Formosa sp. Hel1_33_131: one gene and its partner. The protein of the gene in region 1 interacts with the protein of each later gene in a pairwise test. Links are inferred from orthologs where the notes say so. Each region holds a gene or a part of one and is shown on either strand. Other genes may lie near its edges. The genes, in order: topA and FORMB_RS01955.

Region 1 (3,379 bases):
TATCAACATTCACAATATTGATCATCGAGCTGATTTTGTCGTATGCACGGTAATTGGCATAGGTTAGATCTTGACTTCCGCCAATAATAATCGGAATAATCTTCGCTTTTATTAAACTAGACACAACTTGAATCAGTGCAGAATAGGAGTCTTCAACGGTTTCACCTCTTTGGATATCGCCCAAATCGGCAATGTCATGCGACCAATTTCCTGGAAACAGCTTGTAAAATGCTTTTCTAATTTCAGTAAATTGGAATTCTTCACCTATATAGTCAACCGAATTTCGGGACTCCAAAACCCCTACAATAGCCATTTTTACACCTTCTAAACTTGGCTCTAGTGTCCTGCTATGAATCCTTAGTTTTTTTCCTATAGTCTGGTCATGTAGTAACTCTAATTCGTCTAAAAGCTGATCTTGAACAGGAGAAAGGAAACTATAATCCATTACTTTTTCTTTTTAGCACGTGTTTTTTTCTTGGGAGCATTTTTGGCAATAATCCCTTTCACTTCTTCAAAAGTTAGTTTTGTAGCATCCACTGTTTTTGGAAGCTCAATCTTGGTTTTTCCCTGAATGATGTTGTGTCGTCCCCATCGTGCTTTTTCAACGCGAATACCATCTTCTTCCCAATCATGAATCAGTTTGTCAATTTCCTTTTGGATTTTATCCTTAATTAAAGTCTCAATATCATCGTTAGAAAGATCGTCCCAGTCGTATTTTTTATTGACATTAATAAACATATTGTTCCATTTGATAAACGGTCCAAATCGCCCTTTACCTTTCTGAACTGGCAAGCCATCGTACTCGTATATTGGAGCATCTGCAGCTTCTTTTTCTTTGATTAATTCAATGGCATCTTCCATTTCAACACGCATTGGATCTGCGCCTTTAGGAAGGGATATAAATTTATCACCAAATTTCACATAAGGTCCAAAACGACCGTTATTTACAATAAGGTCTTCTCCTTTATAAGTACCTAAATCTTTTGGAAGTTTAAATAATTCCAACGCTTCGTCAAAAGTAATGGCTGCTAATTGAAAATTAGGAGGCACACTTGCAAAGACTTGTTTTTCTTCTTCATCGGCTTTTCCTATCTGAACTATCGGTCCAAATTTCCCTAAACGCACGCTTAATTGACGTCCCGATTTTGGATCGACACCTAAAATTCGTTCTCCGGATTCACGTTCTGCATTTTGACTGACGTCTTCAACTTTTGGATGGAACTCTTTATAAAATGACTTCATCATTTTAGTCCAATCTTCTTTTCCACTGGCGATTAAATCAAAATCCGCTTCAACTTTGGCCGTGAAATTATAATCTAAAATGGCTTCAAAATGATTCACTAAAAAATCAGTGACAATCATTCCGATATCTGTAGGAACTAATTTCCCTTTATCAGAACCAAACTTTTCAGTCAATTTTTTTCCTGTCAATTCTCCCTCAGACAAGGTCCATAATGAATAGCTTCGTTCTGCTCCATCAACAGCACCTTTCTCAACATATTTTCTGTTTTGAATGGTTGAAATTGTAGGCGCATAGGTAGAAGGTCTTCCAATACCTAATTCTTCTAATTTCTTTACTAAAGAGGCTTCTGTATATCTGTATGGCGGTCTCGAAAAACGTTCGGTCGCCGTAATGTAGTTGTTTCCTAAGGCCTCTTTCAGCGTCATGGCTGGCAACATGCCTTCTTGCTCTAAATTCTCTTCATCCGTTCCTTCAAGATATACTTTTAAAAACCCATCAAATTTAATAACCTCCCCGTTAGCCGTAAATGTTTCGTTATGGTTTGGTGTGTTTATTTTGACGTTGGTACGTTCCAATTGTGCATCGCTCATTTGAGAGGCGATGGCGCGTTTCCAAATAAGATCGTATAGTCGTGCTTGATCTCTTTCGATATTTACCGAATGGGTTGAAAAATTGGTAGGACGAATCGCCTCATGCGCTTCTTGTGCTCCTTTTGATTTTCCTTTAAAATTTCGAGGCTTGCTATACGTATCTCCGTAAGAAGACGAAATTTCTTGAGCCGCTGTATTTCGTGCTTCTTGTGAAAGATTTACACTGTCGGTTCTCATGTATGTAATTAGACCCGCTTCATAAAGACGCTGGGCCATATTCATTGTTTTGCTTACTGAAAAATATAATTTTCGAGCCGCCTCTTGTTGTAATGTAGAGGTTGTAAATGGGGGGGCTGGTGATTTCTTTGCGGGCTTTTTCTCAAGACTTGAAACTGAGAAAGCAGCATCGCTATTTTTATCTAAAAACGCTTTTGCGTCAGCTTCGCTGTTAAATGCCTTTGGAAGCTTTGCTTTAAACACCTGCCCTTTTGCAGTTGTAAATTCAGCATCAATTCTAAAAGTGGCTTCCGTTTGGAATTTTTGTATTTCGCGTTCACGCTCTACAATCAATCGAACCGAAACCGATTGTACACGTCCCGCCGAAAGGCCTCCCTTTACTTTTCGCCACAAGACTGGAGACAATTCGTATCCTACAATTCGATCCAAAACACGTCGCGCTTGTTGGGCATCGACTAAGTTATAATCAATCCCACGAGGATTTTTTACTGCTTTCTCAATCGCTGATTTTGTAATCTCATGAAAAACAATACGTTTGGTTTTAGCTTTGTCTAATTTTAAAGTTTCCGCTAAATGCCATGCAATTGCCTCTCCTTCTCTATCTTCATCACTTGCCAACCAAACTATTTCTGCCTTTTTAGCGGCCGCTTTTAGTTTGCTAACAACTGCTTTTTTGTCGCTTGAAACTTCATATTTGGGTTTAAAATCACCCTCAACATCTACTCCCAATTCTTTGGAAGGTAAATCCGCAATGTGCCCAAAACTAGACTCGACTTTAAAGTCTTTACCTAGAAATTTTTCTATAGTTTTTGCCTTAGCAGGGGACTCAACAATCACTAAATTCTTAGCCATATCTTATTTTTAGAGAGGTACAAATGTAGAGGATTTTTTTTATTTCTTTCTTTTATTTTTTTAACAAAGCAAAAAACAACTGCAAAATGCAGTCGTTTTTAATCCTTATTCGGTTTGATTTAAAAACTTATAAATCAATTGATTGAGTTGTTGATTTCTGGCTGTCAAATCCTATTACTTTTTTATAAATAATATATTGCGGAAGGTATAAAAAACAGCTAATAAACAAGGCTCCTAGGCCACAAGTAACTAAAGAAACGACATAGAATAAAATCATATTTAACATGAGAGTTAAAAAGGTAATGCCCCATTTTTTGTTTCCAAGTGCAAATGCGACCTTAATAATTTCAGAGGTTGACAAATGGGAGTTGTATGCAAATACAGGAAGCATAAACATCAAAGGAATCATGGCGTAGATCAAAGGAAAGAAGCAAAGCAAGGCTGCTAAAATGGCGAT
Region 2 (3,334 bases), 1.3 Mb from region 1 along the record:
TGGTTAAAAATATGAAAGAATACATCTTGTGTTCCTGATTTTCCAGAAAGGAATTGAACATCATCAATAATTAAAACATCTATAATTTGATAGAAGTGAATAAAATCATTTCGATTGTTCTTCTTGACAGACTCTATATATTGTTGGGTGAATTTTTCAGCGGAGATATACAACACTGTTTTTTCAGGATATTTATCTTTTATGTCAACCCCTATTGCATGCGCTAAATGTGTTTTTCCTAAGCCAACCCCACCAAAAATCAATAAGGGGTTAAAAGAGGTGCCTCCTGGCTTGTTAGCCACTGCAATACTTGCATTTCGCGCCAACCGGTTTGAGTCACCTTCCAAAAAGTTATCAAAAGTATATGTTGGATTTAGTTGAGACTCAATTTTAACGTTTCTAATCCCAGGAATTACAAAGGGATTTTTTAATTCAGGATTTATATTTTTTAAGGGAATATCAACGCGTTGTGAATAGACTGCTGAACGGTTTGAACTAGGAATTTTCTCCGTAAACGGTTGTTTATTACCATACGTATTTTCCATTTTGATGATATACACCAATTTGGCATTTATACCGAGCTCTTTAGTAAGGGCTACTTTTAAAATTTTAACGTAGTGTTCTTCTAACCATTCGTAGAAAAATTTACTAGGAACTTGAATACTGAGCGCATGATCGTCAAGTTTTACAGCTACAATAGGTTCAAACCATGTTTTGTAGGCTTGCGGCTGAATGTTGTCTTTTATAAAGTTTAGACAGTTTTCCCAGACCGATTGCGCAGTGTTATTCATTTCAGTAGTTTATTTTTTTAGTTAGTGATCAAAAATAAGAATAATCTTGGGGGAAATGGTTATCGTTATTTTACAGTACAAATATGTGAACAAAATTCCAAAAAAAAAAATCAAATTTGATTGATTATTTAATATTTTTTCCTCATGTTTAATTTTTATAAATATACAAATTTTAATATATGAATATACATCAAACAAAGATTAAGGTGAGATACGCAGAAACTGATCAAATGGGGGTTGTGTACCATGGGAATTACGCTCAGTATCTGGAAATTGGACGTTTAGAGTGGTTGACTGCTTTAGGGATTTCTTATAAAGAAATGGAGGCCAATGACGTGATGTTACCGGTGGTGTCTTTGAGTTTAAACTACAAAAAACCAGCTTTTTACGATGATGTTTTGACGATATCTACGACACTTGTGAAACAACCAACGGCTTCTATTGAGTTTAATTACGAAATTCATAATTCTAGCGGTGAATTACTCACAACGGCCAACACCAAATTGGTATTTGTTAACATGAAGTCTAATTTCCCGATGCGTTGTCCCCAATATATTTTAGATAAACTGCAAATTTAATCGTTTAAAATTTCAACTTTAATTTTATGAAAGGCCTCAAAAGTAGTTTGAAGGCTTTTTTTACCACTTTTTTTGACCAAAACAACCACTTCACATTCCATTTCAAGCCGCTGAGACTTTATAACGAGCTGCTGTTTTTTAATAATCCGCATTACTTGACTCAAATCTTTGTATTCAAAACTTAGTTTGAAGGTGATTAAAATATCCAAGGTTTTTATGTCGCTCGCCTCCAAACTTAATTTCGCCGTAGTCTTGTAAGCGCTGATCAAGCCCCCAACGCCAAGTTTTGTCCCTCCAAAATAACGGACCACCACCACAAGAACATTGGTAACATCAAACGCTTGCAATTGCCCATAAATTGGCAAGCCTGCACTATTTGAGGGCTCTCCATCATCTGAAGCTCTGTGATAGAGGGTTTCAATGCCGTGTTGGTACGCAAAACAAAAATGACCTGCACTGGAATGTTTTTGTTTAAGTTTTTCTATAATTTTTTTATACTCTTCTATTGTCTTTAGGGGGAATGCGTACCCATAAAACTTACTCCCTTTGTCTTTATAAAGAACTTCTTCAGAAGGTTTGAGAATTGTTTTATAAGTCAACACTGACATTATGAATTTGTAAATAAAGGGTTGTCAAAAAGGTTTATAATATCCTCTTTTTCAGGGTTATTATTCCAAGTATGTATGCCGAGTTGGGCTGCTGCTTGTGTATTTTCTTTGGTGTCATCTACGAAGAAACAACGGTCAGCTTCCAGTTGATTCTCGTTTAATACATATTCATAAATGGATGCATCGGGCTTTCGGAAGTGTATTTCATGTGAAAGGTAAAATTTGTCAAAACAACTTTTAAAACGTTCATACCTATATAAAGACATGTTTTCTATGACTTGTTCGATATGAAGTGCATTGGTGTTGCTGAGTAAAATAAGTTTGTAGTTTTTATATGTAGAGAGTTTTTCTATAAACTCTAAACGGTATTCTGGAAACTCTAAAATAATTGAATTCCAAGCTTTTTTAAATTGTGCCGCAGAAATGGATGGATATTTCGCCGTGAATGCAGTTACAAAGTCGTCAGTAGATATCCCCCCTTTTTCATACTGCATTGCCGTCTGAAGCATGTCCTCTGTAATAGAAGTCACTCCAAGATTGAACAACGAACGTTCAATGGCAGGCTTGTCTAAGTTGATAAACACATCCCCAAAATCAAATATAAGTGTGTTAATCATTCACAAGAATTTTTAAGCAATCAGAAGTAAGCTGTGTTTCAGAAACTAATGAACCTTTAATTTGAGGTTTTGAAATTCCGTCATTTAAATTGAGCTCACTTGAAAAAACACGTGCTTCATCCCAAAGATTTTCATCAATAAATGCTTGCAATGTTTTTTGTCCCCCTTCAATAATTACGGAAGTTATATGCTCTGCATGTAAAGCCTTGCAAACTTCAGATGCCAGTGGGTTTTGTATATTAATTTCATGAGAAGTCAACCGAATGGTTTTTGCTTCAGAATTAAACACCTGATAGGAATCTGCTAAAGAATTTTTTAGGTCGATGACAACTCGGATTGGGTTGGAACCTTCGACCTCTCGGGTGGTCAAACTCGGGTTGTCTTGAACCACTGTATTTGCACCAACCAAAATCGCTTGTTCCTCTGCACGCCATTGATGCACCAGTTGCCTGGAGTAAGTATTGCTAATCCAAACAGGTTTTGTTTCAGATTTTGATAGGGGAGCGATAAAGCCGTCTTTGCTTTCGGCCCATTTCAATATAATATAAGGACGCTTTTTAGTATGGAAGGTAAAAAAACGTTTGTGATGTGTTTTACATTCTTGTTCCAAAACGCCTACAAGAACGTCACATCCAGCGGCCTTCAGTTTTGCGATGCCTTTGCCACACACTTTTTCGTGTTCATCTAAACATCCAATCACCACTTTGGGGATTTTATGGGCAATAATCAAATCGCTACAA

The links.
Region 2: the proteins of topA (region 1) and FORMB_RS01955 interact in binary tests that used the Escherichia coli proteins (3 or more experiments, as listed by UniProt). The link is inferred for Formosa sp. Hel1_33_131 from one-to-one orthologs.

Annotation. Positions count from the first base shown.
Region 1 is NZ_CP017260.1:1,743,232-1,746,610, reverse strand. What follows is about bases 184-3,228. They hold topA (type I DNA topoisomerase), read right to left. Parts: upstream 2,923-3,228; coding sequence 445-2,922; downstream 184-444. Other genes in these bases: FORMB_RS07870 (hypothetical protein), read right to left, coding at 3,050-3,228; FORMB_RS07880 (formimidoylglutamase), read right to left, coding at 184-445. Also shown: more of FORMB_RS07880, read right to left, coding at 1-183; more of FORMB_RS07870, read right to left, coding at 3,229-3,379. UniProt on the Escherichia coli protein: Releases the supercoiling and torsional tension of DNA, which is introduced during the DNA replication and transcription, by transiently cleaving and rejoining one strand of the DNA duplex.
Region 2 is NZ_CP017260.1:454,340-457,673, reverse strand. The notes cover bases 172-3,171. They hold FORMB_RS01955 (IMPACT family protein), read right to left. Parts: upstream 1,978-3,171; coding sequence 1,366-1,977; downstream 172-1,365. Other genes in these bases: ribD (bifunctional diaminohydroxyphosphoribosylaminopyrimidine deaminase/5-amino-6-(5-phosphoribosylamino)uracil reductase RibD), read right to left, coding at 2,587-3,171; FORMB_RS01950 (HAD family hydrolase), read right to left, coding at 1,977-2,594; FORMB_RS01960 (acyl-CoA thioesterase), read left to right, coding at 971-1,369; dnaA (chromosomal replication initiator protein DnaA), read right to left, coding at 172-791. Also shown: more of dnaA, read right to left, coding at 1-171; more of ribD, read right to left, coding at 3,172-3,334.